Regions from separate parts of the Serratia sp. GW822-FHT06E05 genome, predicted to be linked through region 4. Evidence: predicted binding sites of a transcription regulator. Region 4 holds the regulator's gene; each other region holds the start of a gene.

Region 1 (7,746 bases), on a different contig from region 4:
GAACGCCAAAGTCAATATTGTGCAAAACCTCCCGCACGGCTAAAGGCGAAACGGCGATCCAACTTTGCTTTTGCGGCTGAAACTGCATGGGTTCCAATTGCATATAATTGGCCCGCGGATCATCGGCCGTGACGGCAGCAATGGCGCGGGAATAAGGGCAGGTTGCCATGTTGTTCTCCAGTAGGCTTGGCCGGTGTGAACCCATCCTAACGGTGGACGCACAGCCATACTTCGCCTAATCTCGAAGTATGAATAACATCGATATTGAAGATCGTCTGGCGGCACTGAGCGGTGCCATTGCCGACCGCACCCGGGCGCGCATGCTGTGCCTGCTGATGGATGGTCGCGCTTATACCGCCACCGAACTCAGCGCCGCGGTGGACGTTGCCGCCTCTACGGCCAGCGGCCATCTGGCACGCCTGCAGGAACAGCGACTGATCGCCTGCGTCAAGCAAGGGCGTTACCGCTATTTCCGTCTGACAGGGCCGGAAGTCGCCGCCGCGCTGGAAACGCTAATGGCACTGGCCGGCGTCGAAAAGCCCGTGGTGAAAAGCACTACTCCGACGTCATTGCAATTCGCTCGTACCTGTTATGACCATCTGGCCGGTGAAGTGGCGGTAAAACTGCACCAACGCCTGCATCAGCTAACCTGGTTAGATGGTGAGGAAGACTATCGGTTAAGCGAGGCCGGCCACGCTGCACTCACTCGGTTGGGCGTCGACTGTTCCCCTGCGCCCTCACGAAGACGCTTCGCCTGCGGTTGCCTGGACTGGAGCGAGCGCAAGGCCCATCTGGGTGGTGCATTAGGTGCGGCGATGCTTACCGCATTTATCCGTCGTGGCTGGATAAAACGCCAGTTGGAGAGTCGTGAACTGCAGCTCACCGCCAGCGGGAAAAAAGCGCTTAAAGCACATTTTGACCTCACTGTTTAACCTCACAACAGGTTAGTTTTGGTGCAATACTCAATAAGCAAACCGTCAACCCGAGGACTCCCATGCTCGATCAAACCCAATTCCCAATCACCAAACTGTGGCCGGCGCAGCATCCGGAGCGGCTGCAGCTCTATTCGCTGCCCACGCCGAACGGGGTAAAAGTTTCTATCATGCTGGAGGAGATCGGCCTGCCGTATGAAGCGCACCTGATCGACATCGGCAAAAACGAGACCTGGACGCCCGAGTTTTTGTCGCTGAATCCGAACGGCAAGATCCCGGCAATCATCGATCCCGATGGCCCTGGCGGCAAGCCATTACCCCTGTTCGAATCCGGCGCCATTCTGCTGTATCTGGCGGAAAAAAGTGGCAAGTTCCTGCCGCAGGATCCGGCTCTGCGTTATGAAACCATTCAGTGGGTATTTTTCCAAATGGCGGCCGTTGGCCCCATGTTCGGTCAGCTCGGCTTCTTCCACCGTTTCGCCGGTCGTGAATACGAAGATAAGCGCCCGCTTGAGCGTTATAAGAATGAGTCGAAACGCCTGCTGGGCGTACTGGAAAGCCGGCTTGAAGGCCGCGACTGGATCATGGGCCAGGATTACACCATTGCCGACATTTCACTGTTGGGCTGGGTGCGTAATCTGATCGGCTTCTACGAAGCCCGCGAGATAGTCGATTTCGACAGTTTCCCACGCGTAGGGCAATGGCTGGAGCGCGGTCTGGCACGACCGGCGGTGCAACGCGGCGTCAACATTCCCGCCCGCAGCGAATAATGGCTTGCCTGGGATAGCCGCCCGGCTATCCCTTTTGCGTCTTCTTTGTCGCCATAAAAGTGTCACACCCCTGCATTACCCTCCCTGCCTAACAAGTTCGTGTTATACCCCTATGATTTTTAAGCCACAGTCAGGCATCCTGCTCGCTCATCCCCAGGCGCTTACTCCAGTAAGTAACTTGGGGTTAGCGAGTGCTGGTAACCACGCTGTAGCTTGAAAGGCGACCGGGTATTTATGTTTTTATATTACGACAAGGAGCTTTCCCCGATGTTGCAGCCAGTTTCCCTGATCGCCAGTGCCGTGTTATCCGCCTTATTATGCTCAAGCGCCTTCGCCGATGAGACGCCGGCCAACGCTGCCGGACTTTCCGAGCGTGCGGCTCGCGGCAATATCGTTGAACCCGGCGGAGCACGTCGCCTGAGTGGTGATCAAACCGCGGCATTGAAAGCTTCGTTGTCTGATAAAACGGTCAAGAATGTGATTTTGCTGATTGGCGACGGCATGGGCGATTCGGAAATCACTTCGGCACGCAATTATGCCGAAGGCGCAGGCGGCTATTTTAAAGGCATCGATGCCCTGCCGTTAACCGGCCAATACACCCATTATTCGCTGGACAAGAAAACCCACAAGCCGGATTACGTCACTGACTCCGCCGCCTCGGCGACTGCCTGGTCCACCGGCGTCAAAACCTATAACGGCGCGCTGGGCGTTGACGTTAATGGCAAAGACCAACCGACCTTATTGGAAATTGCCAAAGCGGCGGGTAAAGCCACCGGCAACGTTTCCACCGCAGAGTTGCAAGACGCCACACCTGCGGCGCAGATTTCCCACGTCACCTCGCGTAAATGTTACGGCCCGGAAGAGACCAGTGAAAAATGCGCAACCAACGCGCTGGAAAATGGCGGCCGCGGTTCGATCAGTGAGCAGTTACTCAAAGCCCGCGCCGACGTCACCTTAGGCGGCGGAGCAAAATCCTTTAATCAGTTAGCCAAAAGTGGCGAATGGCAGGGAAAATCACTGAAAGAGCAGGCAACTGCATTAGGTTATCAGTGGGTGGAAAACCTCGATGCCCTGAACGCCGTTAACGTCGCCAATCAGCAAAAGCCGCTGTTGGGGCTGTTTGCCGCCGGCAATATGCCGGTACGCTGGCAGGGGCCGAAGGCCAGCTATCACGGTAATCTCGACCAGCCGGCGGTGACCTGTCAGAACAACCCGGCACGTACGGCGGATATCCCGACGCTGGCGGTTATGACCGAGAAAGCCATCGACCTGCTGAAAACCAATAAAAACGGATTCTTCCTGCAGGTTGAAGGCGCATCGATCGACAAACAGGATCATGCCGCCAACCCGTGCGGCCAGTTCGGGGAAACTGTCGATCTGGATGAAGCCGTGCAGAAAGCATTGGAATTCGCCCGTGCCGACGGCAACACTCTGGTGATCGTCACCGCTGACCATGCTCACTCCAGCCAGATTATCGCCGCCGACGCCAAAGCGCCGGGCCTGACGCAAATGCTGACCACCAAAGATGGCGCGCCGATGACCATCAGCTACGGCAACTCGGAAGATGATTCGCAGGGCCACACCGGCACCCAGCTGCGTGTTGCCGCCTACGGCCCGCATGCCGCCAACGTCGTCGGTCTGACCGATCAGACAGATTTGTTCTATACCATGCGTGACGCCATGGCGATCAAGTAAGCTAACGACCCCGTCCACTGATTAATTAAACCCTGTTCATCGTTGCTCACGTCGGCGATGAACAGGGTTTTCGCCGTTTGAAACCTCCAGGCTACTGCTATATTGTGGGACCTGTATTCCTCGCAAAAATGTTCTGCCCTGTCCGTAAACAAACCAATGTGATCCCACCCGACAATAAGGATGAGCTCTTGCATTTGATTACCCTGCCCTTCACCACCGAACGCCTGCAACTGCGCCGCTTCACGCTCGACGATCTCGAAGCCTACTCGACTTACCACCGTTTGCCGGAGGTCTATCGTTATCTGTATGCCCCCACCCCGGACAGCGCGCAACTGGCCGATCAGCTTGCTCAGGCGATAGCTTCGCGCTTCAGTCAGGACGGCGATATTTTTTATTGCGCCGTCACCCTGAAGGACAGCGGAGAGTTGATCGGTGAAGTGTTGTTGAAACTGGCTAACCGCGCAGCATTACAAGCCGAGATCGGTTATATCTTCAGCCCGGTTTATGCCGGTAAAGGTTATGCTAGCGAAGCTGTGCAAGCGGTGTTGGATCGGGGGTTTAACCAAGTGGGCTGTCACCGCATTTTTGCCCGGCTCGATGCTGCCAATCAGGGGTCTATCGGGGTCGTCGAACGTCTGGGGATGCGCAAAGAGGCGCACCTGCGACAAAACGATCGTTTCAATGGCCAATGGGGTGATGAACTGATTTATGCACTGCTGAAAGAAGAGTGGCCGTCGGCAGCAATAAAGGCCCGCCGCTAAGCGTCAACCAGCATCTTGGCCGCACTGAAATGCCCGGCGGCCATTTTCATTTTGTTACCTGCTGCTATTTGCCATTATTCCATAAATATTGTGTGATATTGGGATATCGTTTAAATCAGCGGCAATTAGACCTTATTAATTTAGCGGTTATATTTAAATAAAAATAATAAATGAATGATTCCTGCCTTTAATGGGCTTTTTTTAGTTACAAAAGTAGTTTTTAACAATATTGCAAACAATAATATCCCCGCAGTAACCAGAGTTGAACAACCTGTCCCCAGACAGCCTGTAATAATCCACTTTTCGTTAAGAAAACGATTAACAAAAAGACATTATCACTGTCACTCGGCTTAGCCGGGCGGGTTAGTTTTACTTATTTCCAGGGTAACTCCCGATAAATTCTTTCACCTGCAATGAGTAGAATTTACACACAAGAGATTTGATTCAATGAGAAAATTACTCGTCCTGATCTTCTGTCTGAACCTGTTTGGCGTTACGCAACAGGCGACGGCGGAAGAGAATAAGTCCGTTGATGTGGTACTGATCGGCGGTGGCATCATGAGCGCCACGCTGGGGACCTACCTGCATGAGCTGGAGCCAAACTGGTCCATCGACATGTATGAGCGCATGAACGGCGTGGCTGAAGAAAGCTCCAACGGCTGGAACAACGCCGGTACCGGTCACTCCGCCTTCGCTGAAATGAACTATACCCCGGAAAAAAAAGACGGCACCATCGACATCAGCAAAGCCGTGGTGGTTAACGAGTCTTTTGAAATCTCGCGTCAATTCTGGTCTTATCAGGTGAAAAATAACGTCCTGAAAGATCCAAAATCCTTTATTAACAGTGTGCCGCACATGAGCTTTGTCTGGGGTGACGACAACGTCAACTTCCTGCGCAAACGCTATGCCGCACTGCAACACAGCACCCTGTTCCGTGGTATGGAGTACTCAGAAGACCCTAACCAGATTAAACAGTGGGCTCCGCTGGTGATGAACGGCCGCGATCCGGCGCAGAAAATTGCTGCGACCCGCATGCCGCTGGGTACCGACGTTAACTTTGGCGTGATCACCCACCAACTGGTGGACACGCTGACCAAAAACCCGAACTTCAAGCTGAACCTGAGCCATGAAGTCCGCGACATCAAGCGCAATGCCGACAACACCTGGCGCGTCACCGTGGCCGATCTGAACCGCGACGGCAAAGAAACCACCGTGAATGCCAAATTCGTGTTTATCGGTGCAGGCGGTGCTTCTCTGACGCTGCTGCAGAAAACCGGCATTCCCGAAGCCGAAGGCTACGGTGCCTTCCCTGTCGGCGGTCAGTTCCTGGTCACCACCAACCCGGAAATCGCTGACCAACACCTGGCCAAGGTTTATGGCCTGGCCAGCGTAGGTTCACCGCCGATGTCGGTTCCGCACCTGGATACCCGCATGCTGGACGGCAAGCGTGTCTTGCTGTTCGGACCGTTCGCCACCTTCTCCGGCAAGTTCCTGAAAAACGGTTCACTGTTCGACCTGCTGCACTCCCTGAGCACTTCGAACCTGATGCCAATGACCCACGTCGGGCTGGACAACTTCGACCTGGTGAAATACCTGGTGGGTCAGTTGATGATGAACGACGACGATCGTTTCGCTGCGCTGAAAGAGTACTTCCCTGAAGCCAAACAGGCAGACTGGAAACTGTGGACCGCCGGCCAACGCGTGCAGATCATCAAAAAAGATGCAGATAAAGGTGGCGTACTGCAGTTCGGTACCGAAGTGGTCAGTTCCGAAGATGGCAGCATTGCCGCTCTGCTGGGTGCATCACCGGGCGCATCAACTGCCGCACCGATCATGCTGCACCTGATGGAGAAAGTGTTCAAAGATAAAGTGGCTACGCCGGAATGGCAGAGCAAACTGAAAGAGATCATTCCGTCTTACGGCCACAAGCTGAACGGCGATATTGAAATGACCAACAAGATCCGCGGCTACACCAGCAGCGTCTTGCAGTTGGACTATATCGAAGTGAAGCCGGAAACTAACTGATCCCCGCCTTTCCCCTCTTTGCTCAAGGCCGCCACGTGCGGCCTTTTTCATTTCCCTGCGACCCAAAGAGCACGTTTAGCCACCTTTTTCCTCCGGGTTAACACTTGCGTAACCCGTCTCCGCGGCCTATTATCAAAGTACTAGCTTGGATAATTACTGTTACCTACTGTGACCTGAATGTCGTACCCGCAGGAGAACTAAAACAATGGATCGCGTTAATATCATTCACGATTTGCTGGACTGGATTGAAACCCATCTGGATCAGCCGTTACTGTTAGACAACGTAGCGGCGAAGTCAGGCTACTCCAAGTGGCACCTGCAAAGGATGTTCCGCAGCACTACCGGGCATGCTTTAGGCAGTTACATCCGCGAGCGTCGACTGTCGCAAGCCGCGCAAGCACTGCGTTCGACCCCGCGCCCTATTCTCGACATTGCCCTGCAGTTCCACTTTGATTCTCAGCCGTCTTTTTCACGCGCATTTAAAAAACAGTTCGGCAAAACGCCGGCGGTTTATCGTCGCACAACTCGCTGGGACGTCGCAGAGATGCACCCGCAGCCGATAGAACCGCTGAACGGGCATCGCCATGAGTCCCCTGGCGTGCATCTGTGGTATGCCGGTAAATGCCTGGACAGTGTCTGTACCAACTGGGTTGGTCAACACTGAGATAAATGGCATTAAAAAAGGGGTTCAGCCTGCGCTGAACCCCTTTTTTTATTGAGCAATCTTACTTAAAGGTGACGTCGATATTGGCCGACGCGGTGAATGGCCCCACCTTCGGGTTGGTATTCAGCCATTTCAGGCTAGCCATGAAGTTCTTTTCAACGGTGCTACCATTGACCAGGCCCAGATCAACCGGGGAATTCATCTTGATTGGCGTGTTTGGTGTCGCCGCCTGCGAAATCAAGATACCAAATCCGCTGTCGCTGGTTGGCAAGATCGTCGTAGCGTCCTGCACTGGATAAGTGGAGCTGAAACTGGCCTGCAGTGTCTCGCCCTTGCAATCCTGACCGGTAGCCGGATCAGACATATTGGCGCTGACCGAGAACGGTACTTGTTTTTCTATCTTGCCAGCTACCGCATTCTGACGCGGAATGGTGCCAAAATTCACGGTTGAGCCATTGTTAGCCACTACGGTGATTTTCGGATTACAGGAAATAAACTGAATATTTCCCAGACCGTTAATATAGGCATTGAAGTTGCTGCCGACCACGTTGTTGAGACCGCCGACCCCATCAACCTGAAATACGGAATAAGTGCCATTGTTGGTGATTTTCCCACCAGCAGGCGGAGGTGCCCCTGTCGCCTTGATATAAAGCGAGTAGGTCACCGTCACACTCAAGGATTGGGCTGGTTTGGCACAACCACCGCGACCATTTGGACGACATTGTGTACCCGGACCAACATCCTGTCTTGCGCCATTGGTCAGCTTATAATCCACGCTGTTGTAGTTGACACCAACCTCGATAGATTTGTCGATATTGCGCATATCCTTCTTCGGATCCCAGTAAAGATAGGCATTTTCGCCTTTGGGGTAATCACGGTCATCGACACATTGGAAAGTC
Region 2 (7,746 bases), on a different contig from region 4:
CGACAGCCGCTCGGCCTGCAGTTCGCCCAGGCAGGATCCGGTCGGGGTTGCCAGCAGCGTGCCGTCCGCCAGCAACAGCGAAAGGTTACCGGCGGAGCCCGTGGCGTAGCCGCGTTGGAAGAACGAGGCTCCGAGGCGCACCATCTCTTCGCGTGCCTGTTGTTCGATTGTCATTGTCATAATGGGAATTCCGTTTGTGCCCGGGCGAAAAAGTTATCATCGCCAAAATTGCCCGATTTAAGGGCCAGTGAAACCGGTTGTTCGATGGCGCGAACCCAGGGTACGCCGGGAGAGATGCAGGGGCCGATGTGGAAGCCGCGAATGCCCAGCGCCTGCGTCACTACGCCAGAGGTTTCGCCACCGGCAACGATAAAGCGACGGTACCCTGATTGTTGGAGCTGTTTAACCACCCCGGCAAACAGTGACTCCACTGCCTGACTGGCTGCAGCCATGCCATATTGTTGCTGAACCTGCTGCAGTTTCTCTGGTTCGGCGGTGGCATACAGCAGCGGGGCCAGCGGGGCATTTTCCTGCCGCTGTACCCAGGCGGCCAGTTCTGTGACATAGGCCGCGCGGTCAGCTTCGCTAAGGCAACGCGCCACGTCGATAGCCATGGCCGGGGCCTGTTGACGATATCGGGCGACCTGTCGATTGGTCATGACGGAGCAGGAGCCGGACAGGACCACCGCTTTCTCCCCCTGTGGGGCTCCCGCGGCCTGCGGACGATCTTGTCCCGGCTGAGCCCATTGCCGTGCGAGGCCGATGGCCAGGCCGGATCCGCCGGTCACCAGCTTCATATTTTTCAGCGCTTCGCCCTGGGTCAGCAAGTGCTGCTCATTGAGCGTATCCAGCACCGCATATCGCACGCCTTGCTGCGCCAGCTGTTGCAGCTTTTCCACCACCGCGCCGGCACCGCAATCCATCTCTGCGGCCGTTACCAGTCCGCAGCGTCCCTGAGCCTGTGCTTCCATTAACCGCAGCAGGTTACTGTCGGTCATCGGCGTCACCGGGTGGTGGCGCATGCCGGACTCCGACAGCAGTTGATCCAACACAAACAGATAGCCCTGATACACCGTCCGGCCGTTGACCGGCAGCGCCGGGGAAATCACCGTTTGGCTTTCGCCCAGCGCATCAAGCAGCGCATCGGTCACCGGGCCGATGTTACCCTGCGCAGTGCTGTCGAAGGTTGAGCAATATTTGAAGTAAAATTGCCGACAGCCCTGGCGCTGCAGCCAGGCCAGCGCCTGCAAAGATTGTTCAACTGCCTGCAAAGGTGGGCAGGATCTTGATTTCAGGCTGATAACGACCGCTTGCGCTTCAATCGGCATTTCATCATGCGGTACGCCATTTAACTGCACCGTCGACAGGCCGTTTTCCACCAGAAAGCTGGCAATGTCGGTCGCGCCGGTAAAATCATCTGCAATTACGCCGAGCAGCATTATGCGTTCTCCTTCTTTTGCGGCAGGTCGATACCGGAGAAGATTTTGATCACTGCGCTGTCGTCCTCTTTGCCGAAACCGGCATTGCTGGCGGCGGTAAACATATTAAAAGCGGTAGATGCCAGCGGCAGCGGGAAATGCAGTGCTTTGGCGGTATCCGCCACCAGCCCCAGATCCTTCACGAAGATATCCACCGCCGATTTGGGCGCATAGTCGCCGTCAACCACGTGACGCATACGGTTCTCGAACATCCAGGAATTGCCGGCCGCGTGGGTGACGACGTCGTACATGACATCCAGAGGAATACCGGCGCGGGCAGCCAGCGCCATGGCCTCGGCTCCGGCGGCGATGTGCACCCCGGCCAGCAATTGGTGGATGATTTTCACCGTGGCACCCAGGCCAATCTCTTCACCAATGCGATAGACCTTGCCGGCAATGGCGTCCAGCACCGGCTGCAATTGTTGGAATGTGGATTCTGCGCCGGATGCCATCACCGTCATTTGGCCTTCAGCCGCCTTGGCTGCGCCACCTGAAACCGGAGCGTCAAGCATGTTCAGGCCAAGCGCCAGCAGTTGTTGTTCTATCTGCCTGGCATCGGCAGCGGAGATGGTGGAAGAGACCATGACTGGCGTATTGGGCTTCAGTTTCGCCGCCAGGCCGTTTTCGCCGAACAGGATCTGCTTGACCTGAGCAGCGTTAACCACCAGCAGCAATAACGCATCTAACTCAGAGGCGAATCCATCTGCGCTGGTGGCAGCCTGTTTGGCCCCGGCCTGCTGCAATGTGGCCAGCGCCTGTGGGTTAAGATCGACACCATAAGTCGTTAGCCCGGCATTAATGCACGACTTCGCCGCCCCCATTCCCATGGAACCTAACCCTACGATGCAAACTGCAAAATCCCCTGGCTGTGTCATTTGGCACCTCGTGTTAATTTTAGTGATAATTTGTTTTGTTGTGTTAAATGTAAGCGCATTGATGCGCTGAGTCAGCGATCGATATCACAATTATTAACATTGAGAGAAGCCTTAATAGATGCGCTTAAAAAGGTTGATGTCGAGTTATCTCACTGTTTTAAAAATATTTAAAATAAGTCATCGATACCATGAGCGATCTCACAGCCTGTAAAATGGCTGCTTTCATCGAACGAAAATTGACGTAAAATCACAATTATTATCACTGCGGTAAAAAGAGAGGGAACCGTGATACCTGTAGAACGCCATCAGCAAATTTTAGCGCTGGTATCAGAACGCGGGGTGGTCAGTATTGCCGAATTGACCGAGCGGCTGGGAGTGTCGCATATGACGATTCGCCGCGATCTGCAAAAACTGGAGGAGCAGGGCGCGGTACTGGCAGTGTCAGGCGGGGTGCAATCTGCTGAACGGGTGGCGATTGAACCTTCTCATCAGGATAAGGAAGGGATGTACAGCCAACAGAAAGCGGCCATCGGTCAGTTGGCTGCCCGGCAGGTCCCGCCCAACAGCTGCATTTATCTGGATGCGGGCACCACTACGCTGGCATTGGCAAAGCATCTCAGTGAGCGCGAAGATCTGACGGTGGTCACTAATGATTTTGTGATTGCGGGTTACCTGATAGAACACAGCCAGTGCAAGATCATTCACACCGGCGGCACCGTCTGTCGTGAGAACCGTTCCTGCGTTGGTGAAGCGGCGGCTCAGGCGCTACGTGGGTTGTTTATCGACCTGGCGTTTATTTCCGCTTCATCCTGGAGCATGCGCGGCCTGTCGACGCCCAATGAAGATAAGGTGATGGTGAAGAAAGCCATCGTTGACGCCAGTCGCCGCTGTATCCTGCTCAGCGATACCTCAAAATACGGTAAAATAGCCACCTATCTGGCGTTGCCGATTGCGGTATTTGACGCGATTATTACCGATGATAATCTGCCCGCCGCAGCGCGAGAGGCGATCATGCAGGCGGATATCACGCTGATGACGACCGGGGAGAAAAGCTGAACATAGCCTCGTATTAACAGCGTCGGAATAAATGCACCAGCGGGGGTGAGCTCTCTGCGCAGCGCTACGCAGAAATTAAATGCCGCTGAACCAGTTATAGCCCTGATCTTCCCAGTAACCGCCGGGATTGGTATCGCTGACGAAAATGGCGGCGATATGTTTGGCGTTCTTGAAGCCCAGCTTGGTCGGCACCCGCAGCCGCAGCGGGTAACCGTAATCGGCCGGCAGCGCCTTGCCGCCGAAATCCAGCGCCAGAATGGTTTGTGGATGCAGGGCGGTGGCCATATCGATGCTGGAATAGTAACGATCCGCGCATTTGAATCCGACGTAACGGGCGTTCAGATCCGCCCCGATGTGCTGCAGGAAATTGCGCAGCGGCACGCCACCCCATTGGCCAATGGCGCTCCAGCCCTCGATGCAGATTAACCGGGTTATCTGGCTTTGCTGCGGCAGGCGTTGCAGTTGCTCCAGCGTCCAGGGGGCCTTTTTTTCTACTTTACCGGAGACTTCCAGCCGGTAGCTGGCGAGATCCACTTCCGGAACGTTGTATTCCGGGTAATACGCGTTGAACGGGAACGGATGGGTAATCTGATCCGAACGGTAGGTCTGCGCCAGCTTTTGGCCGTTGAACAGCCAGGCTTGCACCCGATCGTTCCAGCGGGACATTGCCCACAGCACTTTATCCACCTGGTCACCATCCTGCAGGTTGCAGCCGGTCAGCATGGCGACGCCACCCAGCGTCAGGCCGGAGCGAAGCATCAGGCGGCGCTGCAAATTAACCAGCTGTTTCTTTTGTGCCGGTTCCAGCCCCGGTGCCATGGGGCGCTGTTTTTTATCCGTCATGTTTGCCACCCGTTATCATTGCCCACAGCGTGCGCGGCACGATAATCACCATCAGCAGGTGAATCACCACAAATAAGCCAATGCCTGCCATGGCGAAAAAATGTACGTAACGCGCAATGTCAAAGCCGCCGAACAGGCTAACCAAACCTTGTAACTGCACCGGTTTCCAAATGGCTAGTCCGGAGAGCACCAGCAGCAGCCCCAGAAGCAGTACGCCGAGGTACATCAGCTTTTGAATGGCGTTGTAATGACCATGCTGATGTTTGAGCCGCAGCGTCACGGCTTGCCAGATATCGCGCCGCAGCGCGCCGAGGCCAAGCGGCAGCAGATCGCGCCGCAAGTGGCCGCTGAACAGGCTCCACAAGACATAACAAAGCGCGTTGCAGGCCAGCAGCCACATCACCGCCAGATGCCAGCCGATCGCGCCGCCCAGCCAGCCGCCGAGCGTGACTTGCGGTGGAAAGCGGAAGCCGAACAGCGGCGAAGCGTTATAGATTTCCCAGCCGCTCATGAACATGCAGACCATGGCGAACAGGTTAATCCAATGGGTCAGGCGGACCGGCCAGCGATGCACCGGCCGCGGCGCGTTGCTTTTCATCATGCACTCCTGAATTACATCGGTGGAACGGTACCGTCTTTGCCGGCAGAAATGCGGGTAGCAACGCGTTCGCCCTTATCGTCCGTGGCGGAGAACAACACGATATGCGCGCCCGGTTTCAGCAGGCTGCGGTCACCGGGATCCAGAGTGACGATCGGCACATCTTCCGGCACGTTAACGGTTTTCTGCTGGTTACCGTAGGTCACGGTCAGGGTGCGGCCGTTGGACTTCACCAGTTTGCCCACGGTGCCGTTGGTCATGGTGTCGACCTTACCGTCGGCGGATTCCCAGGCCGAGTGGCCTTCGCCAGTGCCGCGCAGGCTGGCTGCGAACACGTGCACTTCCAACGCTTTCAAAGAGCCGTCCGGCTGCGGTACGGCAGCGGTGCCGATAAAGCTGTCCGGCTTGATATCATCCAGCGTGCCCTTCGACACGCTCAGCACTCGGGTCTGGTCATTGAGCTTGACGCTGACCTTTTCCCCTTTGCGATCGGTGACCTGCAGGCTGGTGTCGCTCACCTGATCGATAACGCCACGCAGCGGGGCAATCACCTTGCCTGGGGTTTGCGCTGCGGCGGCCGCACCGCTGCACAGCATGAGAGTGGAAAGCAGTAAACCGGCAAAACGATGACGGGTAATCATAAGGTTCTCCTTTGTTTAGGTTGCCGGTTAAGCATGGTTGAACACCGGGGACAGCACCATGTCCGTTTGATGACATTAATGTCATCAAGAATGTCCGCCAGAACTGCTAGTATTTCCGCAAGAGTCATGAGGTGGCGATAATGCGAATACTGGTGGTTGAAGACGACATCAGCACGGGTGATTACCTGAAAAAGGGGCTGGGAGAGGCGGGGTACAGCGTCGATTTGGCACGTAACGGCACCGACGGCCTGTTTCGGGCACTGGAACACGGCTATGACGCTATCGTGCTGGACGTAATGTTGCCGGGGCTGGACGGCTGGCAGATTATCGAGGTACTGCGCAAGAAAAGTGATGTGCCCATTCTATTTCTGACCGCACGAGATGGGGTGCAGGATCGCATTCATGGCCTCGAACTGGGTGCCGATGATTACCTGATTAAGCCCTTCTCCTTTACGGAACTGGTGTTGCGTCTGCGCACTTTGCTGCGGCGTGGCACGGTACGTGAAGCCGATCACTATGTGATAGCCGACCTGCAGCTCGACGTACTGCGCCGTAAAGCGGTGCGGCAGGAGCAGGTGATCGCGCTGACCAATAAAGAATTTATGTTGTTGCATCTTCTGGTACGACGTGAGGGGGAGGTATTGTCACGCACCATGATCGCCTCCCAGGTTTGGGACATGAACTTTGACAGCGATACCAACGTGGTGGATGTCGCCATCAAGCGGCTGCGTGCCAAGATTGACCGGCCGTTCGAGGTCAAGCTGATCCACAGCGTGCGTGGTATCGGCTACGTTTGCGAACCGCGTTCATGAAGGCCGTGATCCAGCGTTGGCGCGTCTTGTCACTGACGTTGCGCAGCGCCATGTTGTTTGCGCTGGTGGCGGCTCTGGTGGTTAGCGGCGCGGGCGGCTACCTGTACGGTGCAATGCGTCAGGAGATGACTACCCGTAGCGATTTGCAGGTTACCGGCCGGGTGGAGTATTACCGCAATTTGCTGAGTCAGCGTTTTCCGTTGGAGCGTCTGACGGCGAATACCGGCCTGTTCGAAAATATGCTGGGTAACGAACAGGACGTGCTGATTTTTCAGCAGCCGGGGAAAAAACCGTTAATCAACGTGAATCCGGCGAGGTTGATCCTGCCACCGGTGATCCCGACGCCGGTCGGCACGCCGCAGCGCTTGAGCGCGGTTCAAGGCGGAGTTACCGCTCAAGGAGTGCCATTGCGAGCTGCATCGGCACTGGTCAGGCTGGAGGACGGTAACCTGCTGCAAATCTCGGCTGCCCATGTGATGGTCAATGAGCAGAAGATGCTGGCGCGTTATCTCTGGCGGATCGTCGCCGCCGTCGCGGTGGCATTTATTCTGATTGCATTGCTGGGATACTGGGTGATGCGCCGCGGACTGCAGCCACTGTGGCGAATGGCGGCGCAGGCGGCGGTGATCACCCCGAACACGCTGTCGACTCGCCTGAGCGAGCACGGGGTACCGAAGGAATTGCAGCAACTGACCCGTTCGTTCAACGCCATGTTGGATCGCCTGAATGAAGGTTATCTGCGCCTGACGCAATTCTCCGCAGATTTGGCCCATGAAATCCGCACGCCGGTAGGGGCACTGATGGGGCACTGTCAGGTAGCGCTGTATCAGGCGCGCAGTGTGGAAGAGTATGAAACCTTGTTGTCGAACAACATGGAGGAGCTGGAGCGTATTTCCCGTATGGTGGAAAATATTCTATTTCTGGCGCGCGCCGGCGAAGGGCAAGCGGTGTTGAACCCTCAGCGGCTTGATGTGGCACAAGAGCTGCAACGGGTGGCTGACTACTTCGAAGGTTTGGCGGAAGAACGCGGCATTACGTTGGTCTGCCAGGGAGAAGGGCAATGGATGGCGGATGCCATGCTGTTTCAGCGCGCATTGAGTAACCTGGTCTCCAACGCGGTACGCTATGCCGATGAAAACAGTCAGGTACAGCTGCAGGCTGTCAGTCAGGCCGATGGTGGGCTGGCGATACTGGTTATCAATCAGGGCCCGCCGATCTCCCCGGCGCATCTGAACAAATTGTTCGACCGCTTCTATCGTGCCGATGCCGCCCGCAGTTCCGGCAGCCATGCCAGCGGACTGGGGCTGGCGATCGTCCGTGCGATCATGACACTGCATGGCGGCACAGCGCACGCCCATTGTGTTGTCGAAGAAAATACTGCTCGCATCACCTTCAGCCTGATATTCCCCGCGCAAGAATAGCCTATTTCCCACGCCGGATTTG
Region 3 (7,746 bases), on a different contig from region 4:
TCACCTTGGTGGCGAAGTACTCGGAGTCGGCCGCATCGCTGATCAGTTTCAGTTCGTCGCGCAACCACTGGATAGAAGCACCGCCGATGAACACAGCACCTTCCAGCGCGTAATTCACTTCGCCGCGTGGGCCGCAGGCGATGGTGGTCAACAGGCCGTGGCTGGAGCGTACCGCTTCTTTGCCGGTGTTCATCAGCAGGAAGCAGCCGGTGCCGTAGGTGTTTTTCGCCATGCCCGGTTGAACGCACAGCTGGCCGTACAGCGCCGCCTGCTGGTCACCGGCGATACCGGCGATAGGAATACGCGTACCGCCTTTACCACCGATGTTGGTCTGGCCATACACTTCAGAAGAAGGACGGACTTTAGGCAGCATGGCGCGTGGGATATCCAGCGCTTCCAGCATGCGGTCATCCCAATCCAGCTCATGGATGTTGAACATCATGGTACGTGAGGCGTTGGTGTAATCGGTCACATGCACCCGCCCTTGGGTCATTTTCCATACCAGCCAGGTATCGACGGTACCGAACAGCAGCTCGCCGCGTTTGGCGCGTTCGCGGGCGCCTTCGACGTTGTCGAGGATCCATTTTACCTTGGTGCCGGAGAAGTACGGGTCAACCACCAGGCCGGTGTTGTGACGGATGTACTCTTCCAGGCCGTCACGCTTGAGCTTTTCGCAGATGTCGGCGGTGCGGCGGCATTGCCAGACGATGGCGTTGTAAATCGGTTTGCCGGTCTCTTTTTCCCAGACGATGGTGGTTTCACGCTGGTTGGTGATGCCGATACCGGCGATCTGATCGGAATTGATATCGGCTTTCGCTAGCACTTCCACCAGCGTGGAGCTCTGTGATGACCAGATCTCCATAGGATCATGCTCAACCCAGCCGGCTTTTGGGTAAATCTGCGTGAACTCGCGCTGGGATACCGCAACAATGTTGGCATCGTGGTCGAGCACTACGGCACGTGAACTGGTGGTACCCTGGTCGAGAGCGACAATGTATTTTTTTTCTACAGTCATGATCTTAGTCCTGCTGTTGTTAACCGTTTTAAAACTGTGCCAATCACGCTTTACGCTGCTGGGCCTTGGCGGCGGGTTGTTCTTCGTCTACACAAACGTCACACGGCAGATTGCGGCCAATGAGCATGCGGTAGCCGAAGGCACCCAGGCAGGCACCGATGATTGGACCAAAGATTGGCACCAGGAAGTACGGAATATCACGCGCACCGGTGAAGGCCACTTTGCCCCAGCCGGCCAGATAAGCGAACATTTTCGGACCGAAGTCACGCGCCGGGTTCAGCGCAAAGCCGGTTAATGGTCCCATAGAGGCGCCGATCACGGCAATCAGAATACCGATCAACAGCGGGGCCAGCGGGCCGCGCGGGATGCCGTTGCCGTCATCGGTCAGTGCCAGGATCAGGCACATCAGGATTGCGGTAATGACCGTTTCAACCAGGAACGCCTGGCCAACGGAAATATGCGCATTCGGGTAGGTAGAGAAGATGCCGGCCAGGGCCAGGCTTTCGTCGCTGCCGCGTACCATATGATTGGCCGCTTCGAAATCGAAGAACAGGTTGTAGTACAACCCGTAGACCAGGGCTGCTGCACAGAAGGCTCCGGCGATCTGCGCGACAATGTAAGGCAGTACTTTGCGTCCGTCAAAGCAGGCGAACAACCACAGCGCAATGGTCACGGCCGGGTTGAGGTGCGCGCCGGAGATGGCAGCGGTCAGATAGATGGCCATGGCGACGCCCAGGCCCCAAATGATACTGATTTCCCATTGGCCGAAGCTGGCGCCTGCCAGTTTCAGCGCGGCAACGCAGCCTACGCCAAAAAAGATCAACAGACCGGTGCCGAGGAACTCAGCGATGCACTGGCCTTTTAGGGTCGGACTGGTGGTTTGGCTCATAATGTTGTTGTCCTGCAAAACGGCGGTTATAGGTTTATAGGCTCGGAAGGTGTATCGATCCGTCCTAGGGGTACAGTTTTTTTCATCTCGTCCAATTATTAATTGAGGACGTGATGTAAATTTATCGTTAACGAACATAAACGAGAAATAGCGAAATCAAAATGTGTGTGCTTCGTCATAAAATTGAGCGAATTCGCGTCGTTTTGTGTTCTTTCTGCTCCATAAAACTGTGATCTGACCAGTGCTTTTATCCCCGACTGTTAACAAATCAATTTATGACCAAGAGGCTTTTTCGGTTTTTGCTGATGGTGGGGGCAGGAAAATTGCAACAGACTGCGCGATGAGCCGGATGTTGCTAGACAGCCGGGGACAGGCTACTTACAATCGTTTTTATCGAAAGAAGCGTTTTATCGAGACAGGCGCGTTATTTTCAATAAAAGCGTGTGTCACTTGGCGCGATGCATATTCGCAGCAGTTGCAACCTGAGTTGCGGCCGTTACCTATAGATGTACGCCTTGCTATCATGAGGGGACTGAAGAATGTCATTTGAAGTATTTGAGAAATTGGAATCAAAAGTTCAGCAGGCGATCGATACCATCACCCTGCTGCAGATGGAAATTGAAGAGCTGAAAGAAAAAAACAATACTCTGTCTCAGGAAGTTCAGGCTGCCTCCGGCAACCAGGAATCGCTGGTACGCGAGAACCAGCAACTGAAAGAAGAGCAGCACGTATGGCAAGACCGCCTGCGCGCGCTGTTGGGCAAAATGGAAGAAGTCTGATTCCGTATTGCACGATCGAAAAGGGCGCCTGAGGCGCCCTTTTTCATGTCGGAAGATTACTCGATATCGAGCGGGTCTTCGGACAGAATAATACCGGTGTTGTCGGCATACAGATGATCGCCGGAGAAGAAGGTCACGCCGCCAAAGTTTACGCGGATGTCGCTTTCGCCGATGCTTTCACTGGCTGCGCCGACCGGAATGGCCGCCATCGCCTGAATGCCGATGTCCAGTTCTTCCAGATCGTCCACCTGGCGTACCGCACCGTAAACCACGATGCCTTCCCATTCGTTCTGGGTAGCCAGGCGCGCCAGTTCTGCGTTGATCAGGGCACGGCGAACCGAACCACCGCCATCAATCACCAGAACACGGCCGCGACCGTTTTCTTCAAGCAGCTCGAATAACAGGCCGTTATCCTCAAAGCATTTCACCGTAGTGATTTGCCCGCCAAATGAAGTACGCCCGCCAAAATTGGAGAATAGAGGTTCAACAACGTTTACCTCTTCATGATAGATGTCGCAAAGTTCGGAAGTATCGTATTTCATAGGATTTTACGTCTGTTTGCCGCTGGAATAACCAGTATATCCCTTTATCCGCCCTGTTGGCAAAATCATCAGTTCGATGGCTAACTGAGCACCACGCCAATCGCGAACAACACATTGGCCAACAGCGCCGCTTTGACCATATGTTCCAGCATCGGGCGCATGCCTGCCGGCGTTGGATCGCGTAACACGCGCAGGCCGTGGCGCACCAGTAACGGGATAGCCAGGACAAACAGCCAGCCCCACGGACTATGCAGGTTAAGCAGCGTGAACAGCGCGAAGCAGGCTACTGCGCCGATCAGCAGCGCCACGTGGTAATAGCGTGCATTCTGTGGCCCAAGGCGTACCGCCAGCGTATTTTTGCCGTTGGCGCGGTCGCTTTCGATATCGCGCAAATTATTGATGTTCAGCACCGCGGTGGCCAGCAGGCCGCAGGCCGTGGCCGGCAACATCACGATACTGTCGAACGCATGGGTTTGCAGGTAGTAGGTGCCCGCTACGCTCAGCCAGCCGAAGAACACCAGCACCGAAATATCGCCCAGCCCCAGATAGCCATAGGGTTTGGTGCCGACGGTATAGGTAATGGCGGCGACGATAGACAGCCCGCCCAGCACCAGGAAGCCCACCACGTCGCTGGGTTGTTCGCAGGCCACGGCGATCAATGAACAGCCGGCAATCGCGATCAATACTACCGTCACCACCAGCGCGCGCTTCATTTGTGCCTGGGTGATCATGCCTTTCTGCATGCCGCGCAACGGCCCGATGCGATCTTCTTTATCGCTGCCTTTTACCGCATCGCCATAGTCGTTCGCCAGGTTGGAGAGGATTTGCAGCAGGCCAGCAGTCAGGAGTGCCAGCAGCGCCACGCCGGGTTTCAGGCTGCCTTGCCAGGCGGCAATGGCGGAACCGACGACGATCGAGGCAAAGGCCAGCGGCAGGGTGCGCGGTCGTAAACTTTCAAGCCAGGCTCTGGCCGGGGAGGTGGTAGTTGATGAGCTCATTTTTCGCTTCAGAGTTAGTGGCTGTGTCCGTTAGAAATAATTGTGGGAGGCAATGCCTCCCACAGATGACTGACTGGACATGATTGAGCGATTATAGGATAAAACGACTCAAATCTTCATCCGCTACCAGTTCATCCAGATGATTACGTACGTAATCCGCATCAATTGTAATGGATTGACCATTAATTTCACTCGCATCATAGGAAATATCTTCCATCAGACGCTCAAGCACGGTGTGCAAACGACGCGCGCCGATGTTTTCGGTGCTTTCGTTAACCTGCCATGCGGCTTCTGCGATGCGGCGGATGCCATCGGCGGTGAAGTCGATATTGACGCCTTCGGTGCCCATCAGCGCTTTGTACTGCTCGGTCAGCGACGCGCTTGGCTCGGTCAGGATGCGCTCGAAATCTTCGGTGGTCAGCGCCTGCAATTCAACGCGGATTGGCAGGCGGCCCTGCAGTTCCGGGATCAAATCTGACGGGCTGGCGGTCTGGAATGCGCCGGAGGCGATAAACAGAATGTGATCGGTTTTCACCATGCCGTGCTTGGTGGAGACGGTACAGCCTTCCACCAGCGGCAGCAGATCGCGCTGCACGCCTTCACGTGACACGTCCGGGCCGGAGCTCTGGCCACCGCGCTTACAGATTTTGTCGATCTCGTCGATAAACACGATGCCGTGCTGTTCAACCGCTTCAATCGCCTGTTCTTTCAGCTCTTCCGGGTTCACCAGTTTGGCCGCTTCTTCTTCCACCAGCAGTTTGAAGGCTTCTTTAATCTTCAGCTTGCGTGGTTTCTGCTTTTGGCCGCCGAGGTTCTGGAACATCGACTGCAGCTGGTTGGTCATCTCTTCCATGCCCGGAGGAGCCATGATCTCCACGCCCATCGGCGCGGCAGCCAGATCGATCTCGATTTCTTTATCGTCCAACTGGCCTTCACGCAGTTTCTTGCGGAATGCCTGACGTGCAGCAGAAGGCTCTTGATGCTCTTCCGCCTGGCCCCAGTTGTTCTTGGCCGGCGGGATCAGCACATCGAGGATACGCTCTTCGGCCAGCTCTTCGGCACGGGTGCGGTTCTTGTCGATTGACTGCAGGCGCACCATTTTGATCGCGGCATCGGTCAGATCGCGGATGATGGAATCCACTTCTTTACCGACGTAGCCCACTTCGGTGAACTTGGTGGCTTCAACCTTGATGAACGGCGCGTTGGCCAGCTTCGCCAGACGGCGGGCGATTTCGGTTTTACCGACGCCGGTCGGGCCGATCATCAGAATGTTCTTTGGCGTGACTTCATGGCGCAGCATCTCGTTGAGCTGCATCCGGCGCCAGCGGTTACGCAGGGCGATGGCAACGGCACGTTTGGCTTTGTTCTGGCCAATAATGTAGCTGTCCAGTTCGCTGACGATCTCGCGCGGGGTCATTTCAGACATAGTATTCGATCCTTACGCTTTGGAAGGCAATTCTTCAATGGTGTGGAAATGGTTGGTGTAAATACAGATGTCACCGGCGATGTTGAGGGATTTATCAACAATTTCGCGGGCGCTCAGCTCGGTATTTTCCAACATCGCACGAGCGGCTGCCTGGGCGTACGGACCGCCGGAGCCAATCGCAATCAAATCGTTTTCAGGCTGGATCACGTCACCGTTACCGGTGATGATCAGCGATGAGTTTTCATCCGCGACGGCCAGCAGCGCTTCGAGCTTGCGCAGCATGCGGTCGGTACGCCAGTCTTTCGCCAATTCAACGGCTGCTTTCACCAGGTGACCCTGGTGCATTTCCAGCTTGCGCTCGAACAGCTCAAATAGCGTGAAGGCATCCGCGGTGCCACCGGCAAAACCGGCAATCACTTTATCGTTATACAGGCGACGTACTTTCTTGACGTTGCCCTTCATTACCGTATTGCCCAAGGTGGCCTGGCCATCGCCACCGATCACTACCTGGCCGTTGCGGCGTACGCTTACAATTGTTGTCACGAGCAGACCCTCGTTGAAGACGGAAAGAAGCCCTCGCAGCATCTGCTTGCGCAGACACTACGAGGCATATTGAGAGTATAGATGGGGGGGGATTGACGCTTTTCAACCCCCAACGGAGAGGGGAATGCAACTTGACATGCCTACGCCCTTCAGGCGCGACAGGGTTTTGTCCGCAGCAGCCCGGCTGCTGTATGGGCCAAGAACCACGCGATTCCAGCCTCCGCCGGCGGTGATACGGCTTTCGATGCCTTCAAACGCCAGGCGCGCACGTACGGATTCTGCCTGATCGGTGGCGCGGAACGAGCCGCACTGGACCATCCACTTCTGCTTCGATTCTGGCTTGGTTTCCGTTTCCTGCTTGGCCGTTTCCTGTTTCACTTCCGGCTTCGGCTGCGGTTTTGGCTCAGGATGCTTAACCTGCGCAGGCGGCGGTGTGACCGGCTGCGGTTTGGGTTGCGGCTTAGGCTGTTGCTGCACCGGCTGTGTCGTCGCACCGTTGTTAAATGGATTACGCGGCTGAGTCACCTGCGGCTGCTGTTGGACCTGTTGCTGCTGGATTGGCTGCTGTTGCATCTGCTGTTGCTGCTGGCGGTTGTTACGCGCAGCGGCCTGTGAAGGGTCGTTATACGGCACTTCATTGAGCTGCGTCGGGCGCTGTTGCATATCCGCCTGCATTTGATCCAGCAGTTGGCGCTGCTCGGCGGTCAGCTGAGTCTTGGAGTTGGCTTCGCCGCCGGCCGTCGGTTCGGTCGGGGTTTGTACGCCAATCTGGCGATTCTCCAGCTCTTTGATATAACGCCAACGTTCTTCCGGCTTCGGCGGTAGGCCGTTGCCCGGACGATTGGTGTGCGCAGGCAGCAGCGGCACGTCATCCGGCTTGTTGTGCGTAATGAAATAGAGGCCACCGACAAATATCACCAGAAGTGCGACGGCCAGCGCCAACACGGTTTTGGAGACCTTCGGAGAACTGCGTTTTTTACGGCTGGGGGTTTTTCGCTTAGCTCCTGCTGCGCGCCCACGGCTTACATAGTCTTTTTGTGCCACTATTATTCCGCTGTGTCCTGATGAGGGGATAAGTCCGTCATGTTACTGAACCCTAAAATGTTTGACTAGCGTTTAGGGGCAGCCGTGCTGCCTCTGATAATCAATTCACTGTCCAAAAGCCGGGAGCCGCTGGCCACGTTCTGTCCGTGCAGCTGCTCCAACAGCAACAGCATTGCCTGCTGGCCAATCTGGTAGCGCGGTTGAGCCACCGTGGTTAACGGCGGATCGCAATACTGCGCCAGTTTAATGTCGTCAAAGCCGACGATGGAGAGGTCCTGCGGTACCCGCAGCCCCATTTTTTTCGCCTGCGACAGCACGCCAATCGCCATTACGTCGCTATGGCAGAAGACTGCCGTCGGTGGTTTTGGTTGCGCCATCAGCGCCGCTAGCGCCTGCGCGCCAGCTTCGTAGGTGAAATCACCTCGGGTAATATAGCTGCTTTCGACGCTAATGCCATTACGACGTAGCGCTTGAATGTAACCTTGCAGCCGATAATGGCTCAACGGCATC
Region 4 (7,746 bases):
TCAGCATGCTGTCACGTCGACTGACGGGCGGCAACGGAAGAATTTTCACAGGGGATGAAAGAAATTCATGTTGGGCACCCAAGGTGCCCAGAGGCAGGCTTATTGCAGGCCCAGCGCCAGCCGGGTTTTCTGCAGAGTCTGTGGCGGCAGTGGCAGATAGCCGTCGTGATTGACCAGATTTTGCCCGGTGTCCGACAGCACGCGATCGAGAAATGCCGCCGTCAGCGGCTCCAGCGGCTGGTTGGGCGCTTTATTAATGTAAATATACAGATAGCGAGACAACGGATAGCTGCCGTTACGCACGTTGGCGTCATTTGGCGTCACATAGTTTTGGCCGGTCTCCGCTAACGGCAACAGCCGTACGCCGCTGGCGCGAAAACCGATACTGGCATACCCGATACTGTTCAGCGAACCGGCCACCGCCTGCACGACTGAAGCCGAGCCCGGCAGCTCATTGACGCGCGGCATAAAATCGCCGCCACACAGCGCACGCAGTTTGAAATAGCCGTAGGTGCCGGAGGCCGAATTACGTCCAAAACGTTGCAGCGCACGCTGTTGCCAATCACCCGTCAGCCCCAGTTCCCCCCACCTCGTCAAAGGCTGGCTCTCGCCACAGCGCAGAGTCGCGGAGAAAATTCGGTCGAGCTGCTGCAGATTAAGACCGCGCAGCGGATTGTCCTGATGCACCAGCACCACCAGCGCATCGACCGCGACCGGTACCGCCAACGGCGCATAACCGTAACGATGCTCGAATGCAGAGACTTCCGCGGCCTTCATCGGGCGACTCATCGGGCCAAGCTGCGCTGCACCAGCCGCCAATGCGGTTGGCGCCGTGGAGGAACCGGCGGCCTGGATTTGCAGATTAACGTTGGGATAATGCTGGCTGAAGTCCTGCGCCCACAGCGCCATCAGGTTCGCCAGCGTATCGGAGCCGACGCTAGACAGGTTGCCGGACAACATGCCATCCGGCTGTGCCAGCGCGCCTCGGCTTGCCAACAGCGCCAGGCAAAGCAACAGCCCTCGGGTGATTCGGATCATGCCAGCCTCTCGCGTTAATTTTTCACCGCATTCTCTGACAAAGCTGCGGGAACAATCAACCGGTTAGGCAAGGTAAAGATAAATCGGGTGCCGATGCCCTGCTCGCTAAGGATCTCCAGCCGCGCATCGTGGTGACTGAGCGCATGCTTGACGATCGCCAACCCCAGCCCACTGCCGCCGGTCTGGCGTGAACGGGCTTTGTCGACGCGGTAGAAGCGTTCGGTCAAACGGGGAATATGTTCGGCCGCGATACCCGGCCCATTATCACTGACCTGAAACTGCGCGCCGTTTGGCGTCTGCTGCCAGCTGACCTCAATATTGGTGCCTTTCGGCGTATGATTGACGGCGTTATACACCAGATTCGACACCGCACTGCGAAGTTGGTCATCGTTACCGAACACTTTCAACTGCTCATTCACCCGGAAGGTGATTTCGTGGTTGCCGCCGCTCAGCGATTGCGCCTCACGTTGTAACACCCGCAACATCAGGGGGATATCAACCCGCTCGTTCATTTCAACGTTAGGCGCCGCCTCGATGCGCGACAGCGTCAGCAGTTGCTTGACCAGTCCGTCCATGCGGCGAGTCTGCTCCTGCATGGTGCCCAACGCCTTACCGCGCAGCGAACCATCCAGCTCTTCGTCGCTCATCATTTCCAGGTAACCCTGCAATACCGTCAGCGGCGTGCGCAGCTCGTGGCTGACGTTAGCGAAGAAGTTGCGCCGAGCCCCTTCCAGTTGACGCATCTGGGTCACATCACGGGCTACCATCAATAATTGCCCTTCGGAGTAGGGCATCACACGAAACTCGACGTAATGCTCGTTATTCAGTTGCAGCGTCAAAGGGCGGGAGAACTCCTGCTGTTGCAGATAGTGACTGAACTCCGGATAACGCAACAGGTTGAGAATGTGCTGGCCATTGTCTTCCGGCCAGCGGAAACCCAGCAAATGCTGCGCCAGCCCGTTGCACCAAAAGATATTGCCTTCGACGGTAGTCATCACTACCGCATCGGGCAGCGATTCCGCTCCGCTACGGAAGCGTTTGATCAACAGCGCCAGCTCACGGCGCCGACGACGGTTCCGTTGCTGCATCTGATACAAGCCGTAAAACAGCGGTTCCCAGCTCCAGCGGCCAGGCGGCGGCGTCATGCTGCGGTCAACCCACAGCCAGTGGGAAAGTTTGAGTTGATTGTAGAAATTCCATACCAACGCCGCCAGCACGGAGGCCAGCAGCAGCCAGGGCAGATAACCGAAAATCAGCCCCAACAGTAAGGCAGGCAGGCAGAAAAGGGCCAGCTCCAGGGCCAGCCTCTTCCAGGATAGACGTTCTAACACGGCATATTCTCCAGCGCGGCGCGATCAGTAGCGCGTTGAGAATCGGTAGCCGGTGCCCCGAACGGTTTGAACCATTTTGTCATGACCACTGGTCTCTAACGCCTTACGGAGCCGACGGATGTGCACGTCAACGGTGCGGTCTTCCACATAAACGTTAGTGCCCCAGACGTGATTAAGCAACTGCTCACGGCTATAAACGCGTTCAGGATGGGTCATAAAGAAGTGCAACAGCTTGAACTCGGTCGGCCCCATATCCAGCGCTTGTTCGTTAGCCATCACGCGGTGTGAGGAAGGGTCCAGGCTCAGCCCTTGCATTTCAATCACTTCTTCCACCGCCATCGGTGAAATACGGCGCATTACCGCCTTGATGCGCGCCACCAGTTCCTTCGGTGAGAAGGGTTTGGTGATGTAATCATCCGCCCCGACTTCCAGGCCGCGCACCCGGTCTTCTTCTTCACCGCGCGCGGTCAACATCATCACCGGAATATCGCGGGTCAGCGCTTCACGTTTCATATGTTTAATAAACTGAATGCCGGATCCCCCGGGTAACATCCAGTCGAGCAACACTAAATCAGGGAACGGCTCAGACAGGCGCGTCACGGCGCTGTCATAATCCTCAGCTTCCAACGGTTGGTAACCATTCTGTTCCAACACAAAGCACACCATCTCACGGATCGGCGCTTCGTCTTCCACCACCAGTATGCGTCTTGCCATCGTCAATCCTGCCAATGTGTTAGCGATCACAGTTGATTGCGGGCGCCATTATGCGTCAGTTTTGTGACACTTTTATGAAAAAAGCGGGCTGTTATAGGCAGTAAGCATAGCGATTATTTCCAACGTCAAAGAAAAATCATTCAGTTGTCATAATGATTGCGTCACGACAGCCGCCGCAACGCCCTTTATAATCACCGCCATTACCCTATCGCCCCGGGAGTGTCATGCGCCTGATCCACACCTCTGACTGGCATCTTGGCCAGTACTTTTTCACCAAAAGCCGCGCCGCCGAGCATCAGGCATTTCTGCACTGGCTGATCGAACAGATTGAACAACACCAGGTGGATGCGCTGATTGTCGCCGGGGATCTGTTCGATACCGGCTCGCCGCCAAGCTACGCCCGCGAGCTGTATAACCGCTTCGTGGTGGAACTGCAGCGTACCGGCTGCCAGTTGGTGGTGTTGGGCGGCAATCACGACTCCGTGGCCACCTTAAATGAATCGCGTGAATTACTTTCCTGTCTGAATACCACCGTGATCGCCAATGCGCAGAGCGAAATCGAACAACAGGTGCTGGTGCTGAATCAACGCGACGGCCAACCGGGTGCGGTATTGTGCGCCATTCCTTTTCTGCGCCCGCGCGATCTGCTCACCAGCCGCGCCGGTGAGTCCGGGGTGCAAAAACAGCAGGCGCTGCAAGAGTCTATCGCCGACCACTATCACACCCTGTACCAGGCCGCCTGTGCGCGCCGTGATGCGCTGGGCTTGCCGCTGCCCATCGTCGCTACCGGCCATCTGACCACCGTCGGCGTCACCACGTCCGACTCGGTGCGCGACATCTATATTGGTACGCTGGACGCCTTCCCCGCACAGGCGTTCCCGCCGGCCGATTACATCGCGCTGGGGCATATTCATCGCGCGCAAAACGTCGCCAAATCTGAACATATTCGCTACAGCGGCTCCCCTATCCCGCTCAGTTTTGACGAGTTGGGCAAGGCCAAAAGCGTGTTTATGGTGGATTTCGCGGCGGGTGCCCTGCAACAGGTCAGCGCGTTGGAGATCCCAAGCTTCCAACCGATGCAGCTCATTAAGGGAGATTTGGCGCAGATCGAGCAGCAATTACGGCTGTTCGCCGATTATCAGGGTGAATTACCGGTATGGCTGGATATCGAAGTGGCGACCCAGGATTACCTTAGCGACATTCAGCGTCGCATTCAGCTGCTGGCCGATCAACTGCCGGTAGAGGTCGTGCTGCTGCGCCGCAGTAAGGAGCAGCGTCACCAGGCCATTGAACAACAAGACAAAGAAACGCTCAACGAACTAAGCGTCACCGAGGTCTTTGAGCGGCGGCTGGCGCAGGAACCCGAGATGGCCGAAGCGCGCAAACAGCGAATGAGTCAGATGTTCCAACAGGTGGTCGAAGCCGTACGGCACCAGGATCAGGAGCCGAACCAATGAAAATTCTCAGCCTGAGATTAAAAAACCTCAATTCGCTGCAGGGGGAATGGAAGATAGACTTCACCGCCGAGCCCTTCGCCAGCAACGGATTATTTGCCATCACCGGCCCCACCGGCGCGGGTAAAACCACCCTGCTGGACGCCATCTGTCTGGCACTGTACCACCAGACGCCGCGCCTGAATGTCACGCCAAGCCAAAATGAGCTGATGACCCGCCACACCGCCGAGTCGCTGGCGGAGGTCGAGTTTGAGGTTAAAGGTGTCGGTTACCGCGCGTTCTGGAGCCAGCGCCGTGCCAAAAACTCCCCGGACGGCAACCTGCAGGCGCCGAAGGTGGAACTGGCGCTGCGCGATGACGGCAAAATCCTGGCCGATAAAGTCCGCGACAAGCTGGATCTTACCGCCGCGATCACCGGGCTGGATTTCGGTCGTTTTACCAAATCGATGATGTTGTCTCAGGGGCAGTTCGCTGCCTTCCTGAATGCCGATGCCAATGATCGCGCCGAACTGCTGGAAGAGTTGACCGGCACCGAGATTTACGGCCAGCTTTCCGAGCGCGTTTTCGAGCAGCACAAACAGGCCAAAACCGATCTGGACGCGTTGCATCAGCGCGCCAGCGGCATTGAGTTGCTGAACGAAGAACAGCGCCAACAGCTGGAAAGCCAGCTCGTGGAGCTCAGTTCGCAGGAAAATGCCCTCAGCGAACAGACCCAGCGTCAGCAACGGGCGTTAAACTGGCTACAGCAATGGCAGCAGACGCAGCAGAAACAGCAGGAATACCAGCGTCAGTTGAGCGCCGTACAACAGGAGCAGGCTGAGGCAGAACCGCAACTTCAGCAGTTGGCGCGCAGCGAGCCGGCAGAGAAACTGCGCCCACTGCTCAACGAACGCAACCGCTACCGCAGCGATCAACAGGCGCTACAACAGCAGATTGCCCAGTTGACGCAGCAACAGGAGCAACAGCTTGCCCAGATGACCCCGTTGCAGCAGGCAGTGGAACAAGCACGTGCTCAACTGCAGGCGCATGTCGAACACCAGCAGATCCAACAACGTCTGATCGACGAGCAGATCGTCCCGCTCGACCACCAGATAACCCAGTTGCAAAAAACGCAGACAGAACTGCAACAGGCCTGCGATGCCGCCACGCAACAGTACGCTCAGCAACAAGCGGAGCTGGAACAACTTGAGGTTTTACGAGCCCGGCTCACCGCCCAAGCCGGACAGCAGCAGGAGCAGCTTAACGGCCTCACTGCCGCACTGGCAGCGCAGCAACAGCAGCAAAATGCGCTGGAAGCTCAAGCCCCCCTAACAGCGCTGCGCCAACGTCAGACCGAACTGGCCGAGCTGCGTCCGGTGCGCCAGCAATTATTTACCCTCTCCTCGCTGTTTGGCCAGGTCAGCGAACGTCTGGAACAACAACGCAAGGAGTTCACGGCCCGTCAGACCCAGCTCAGCGAGCTTGAAAAGCAGCTTGAAGAAACACGCCAGCAGTACAAACAGCAAAAAGCACATCAGACGGACGTAGAGAAAGCCCTTGAGCTGGAGCAACGCATCGTCAGCCTGGAGGCGGAACGCGCTCGCCTGCAAACTGGCGAACCTTGTCCACTGTGCGGCTCAGCCGAACATCCGGCCATCGAACAGTATCAGGCGGTAAAACCCTCTGAGACAGCACTGCGTCTGGCCGATATGCGCGTCAAAACCGAGGCTTTGTACACCCAGGGCACCGAGCTGCGCACCCGCTGCGAAAGCCTGAAAGAGCAACTGCAGCGCCAGCAACATCTTATCGGCCAAGATGAACAACAGCTGGCCGCTCATCGTCAGCAATGGCAAACCCTCAGCACGCCTCTGGCGTTTGATTTTGATCTGCAGGACACCGCTCGCCTTAGCCAGTGGTTAAGCGACTGCGACAATGAGGAGCGTCAGGCTCAGGCCGGTCTGCTGCAACACGAGCAGGCAGCCCAGGCGGTACAGCAGGCTAAAGACCGGTTGGCCGCACTGCAGACACAGCAGCAACAGGCGCAGCAAGAAAAGGCACTGCTGGACGAGCGTTTCAAACTGCTGGAAAAAAGCCACGCCGAGGCCCAATCGCAGCAGCAACGCCTGCAGCAACAGCGTCAAGAAGCAGAGCGAGCTCTGGGCGAACAACGTACGCAGCGGCTGGCGCTGTTTGGCGAACAGCAAATCGTGCAGGTGCGTGAACAGCTGCGTGCCCGGCAGACGGCCTGCGAAGAGGCTATACAACTGGCCGCAGAGCACTGGCAGAAGGCGCAGGAACAACGCGATCGTCTTGGCGGGCAACTCACCGGGTTGCAGCAACAGCTGTTGCACCTGGCCGAACGGCTGCAACAGGCGGAGCAAGATTGGCTGCAAGCGTTGTCCACCAGCGAATTCGACGACGAAGCGGCCTTCAACGCAGCGCTATTGAATGACGATCAGCGCCAACAATTGCAACGGCGCAAAGAGCAGCTGAAACAACGGCAGGTTGAAGCCAGCGCCCTGCTGACCCAGGCCGTAGCCAATCTGGAACAGCAACGCCAACAGCGTCCGGAAGGGCTGGATGAAAGCCAGGCCGATCCCCAAACCCTGGGCCAGGATCTGGCCGCGCTGGCGCAGCAGCTCAAAACTCTGCAGCTCCGACAGGGTGAAGTTCGCAACCAGTTGGAAAGTGATGCCGCGCGCCGTCTCAATCAGCAGTCGCTGTTTGAGCAAATCAGCCAAAGTCAGCAACAGTACGACGACTGGAGCTACCTCAATCAGCTCATCGGCTCCAAAGAGGGGGATAAATTCCGTAAGTTTGCCCAAGGACTGACGCTCGATCATCTGGTGTACCTGGCCAATAACCAGTTGGGCCGGTTACACGGCCGCTATCTGCTGCAGCGCAAAACCAGTGATGCACTGGAATTGCAGGTGGTGGACACCTGGCAGGCGGACGCACTGCGCGACACTCGAACCCTGTCCGGCGGTGAAAGCTTCCTGGTGAGCCTTGCGCTGGCGCTGGCGCTGTCCGATCTGGTCAGCCACAAGACCAGTATCGATTCGTTGTTCCTTGACGAGGGCTTCGGTACGCTGGATGCGGAAACTCTGGACACCGCGCTGGACGCACTGGACAGCCTGAACGCCTCCGGCAAAACCATCGGCGTGATCAGCCACGTTGAAGCCATGAAAGATCGTATTCCAGTGCAGATTAAGGTGAAAAAGGTGAACGGC

What was found. Region 4 encodes PhoB, which activates phosphate uptake and scavenging genes when phosphate is short. Its sites were predicted from a motif close to CTGTCATAAAACTGNCNNAT; they were not measured.
Region 1: phoA (alkaline phosphatase) is a predicted target of PhoB. The motif match lies at 1,751-1,770, and genes of this name have one in related genera.
Region 2: AC1RKC_RS06205 (heavy metal response regulator transcription factor) is a predicted target of PhoB. The motif match lies at 5,548-5,567, and genes of this name have one in related genera.
Region 3: AC1RKC_RS22965 (MIP/aquaporin family protein) is a predicted target of PhoB. The motif match lies at 2,121-2,140, and genes of this name have one in related genera.

What each region holds. Positions count from the first base shown of each region.
Region 1 covers NZ_JBXALM010000001.1:1,288,895-1,296,640, forward strand. Annotated here, with positions in the region: gene AC1RKC_RS06045 (cytochrome P450 family protein) at 1-169, opposite strand, end outside; gene AC1RKC_RS06050 (ArsR/SmtB family transcription factor) at 249-932, shown strand; gene AC1RKC_RS06055 (glutathione S-transferase N-terminal domain-containing protein) at 995-1,702, shown strand; gene phoA (alkaline phosphatase) at 1,970-3,397, shown strand; gene AC1RKC_RS06065 (GNAT family N-acetyltransferase) at 3,586-4,158, shown strand; gene AC1RKC_RS06070 (malate:quinone oxidoreductase) at 4,606-6,183, shown strand; gene AC1RKC_RS06075 (helix-turn-helix domain-containing protein) at 6,389-6,847, shown strand; gene AC1RKC_RS06080 (fimbrial protein) at 6,909-7,746, opposite strand, start outside.
Region 2 covers NZ_JBXALM010000001.1:1,324,607-1,332,352, reverse strand. Annotated here, with positions in the region: gene otnC (3-oxo-tetronate 4-phosphate decarboxylase) at 1-180, opposite strand, end outside; gene otnK (3-oxo-tetronate kinase) at 177-1,439, opposite strand; gene ltnD (L-threonate dehydrogenase) at 1,439-2,353, opposite strand; gene ygbI (DNA-binding transcriptional repressor YgbI) at 2,639-3,409, shown strand; gene AC1RKC_RS06220 (molybdopterin-dependent oxidoreductase) at 3,485-4,252, opposite strand; gene AC1RKC_RS06215 (cytochrome b/b6 domain-containing protein) at 4,242-4,850, opposite strand; gene AC1RKC_RS06210 (hypothetical protein) at 4,865-5,491, opposite strand; gene AC1RKC_RS06205 (heavy metal response regulator transcription factor) at 5,632-6,303, shown strand; gene AC1RKC_RS06200 (heavy metal sensor histidine kinase) at 6,300-7,724, shown strand.
Region 3 covers NZ_JBXALM010000013.1:86,163-93,908, forward strand. Annotated here, with positions in the region: gene glpK (glycerol kinase GlpK) at 1-1,015, opposite strand, end outside; gene AC1RKC_RS22965 (MIP/aquaporin family protein) at 1,059-1,904, opposite strand; gene zapB (septal ring assembly protein ZapB) at 2,444-2,683, shown strand; gene rraA (ribonuclease E activity regulator RraA) at 2,740-3,225, opposite strand; gene AC1RKC_RS22980 (1,4-dihydroxy-2-naphthoate polyprenyltransferase) at 3,306-4,223, opposite strand; gene hslU (ATP-dependent protease ATPase subunit HslU) at 4,315-5,649, opposite strand; gene hslV (ATP-dependent protease subunit HslV) at 5,662-6,192, opposite strand; gene ftsN (cell division protein FtsN) at 6,295-7,236, opposite strand; gene cytR (DNA-binding transcriptional regulator CytR) at 7,302-7,746, opposite strand, start outside.
Region 4 covers NZ_JBXALM010000012.1:154,432-162,177, reverse strand. Annotated here, with positions in the region: gene AC1RKC_RS22505 (PstS family phosphate ABC transporter substrate-binding protein) at 100-1,038, opposite strand; gene phoR (phosphate regulon sensor histidine kinase PhoR) at 1,053-2,369, opposite strand; gene phoB (phosphate response regulator transcription factor PhoB) at 2,394-3,083, opposite strand; gene sbcD (exonuclease subunit SbcD) at 3,308-4,540, shown strand; gene sbcC (exonuclease subunit SbcC) at 4,537-7,746, shown strand, end outside.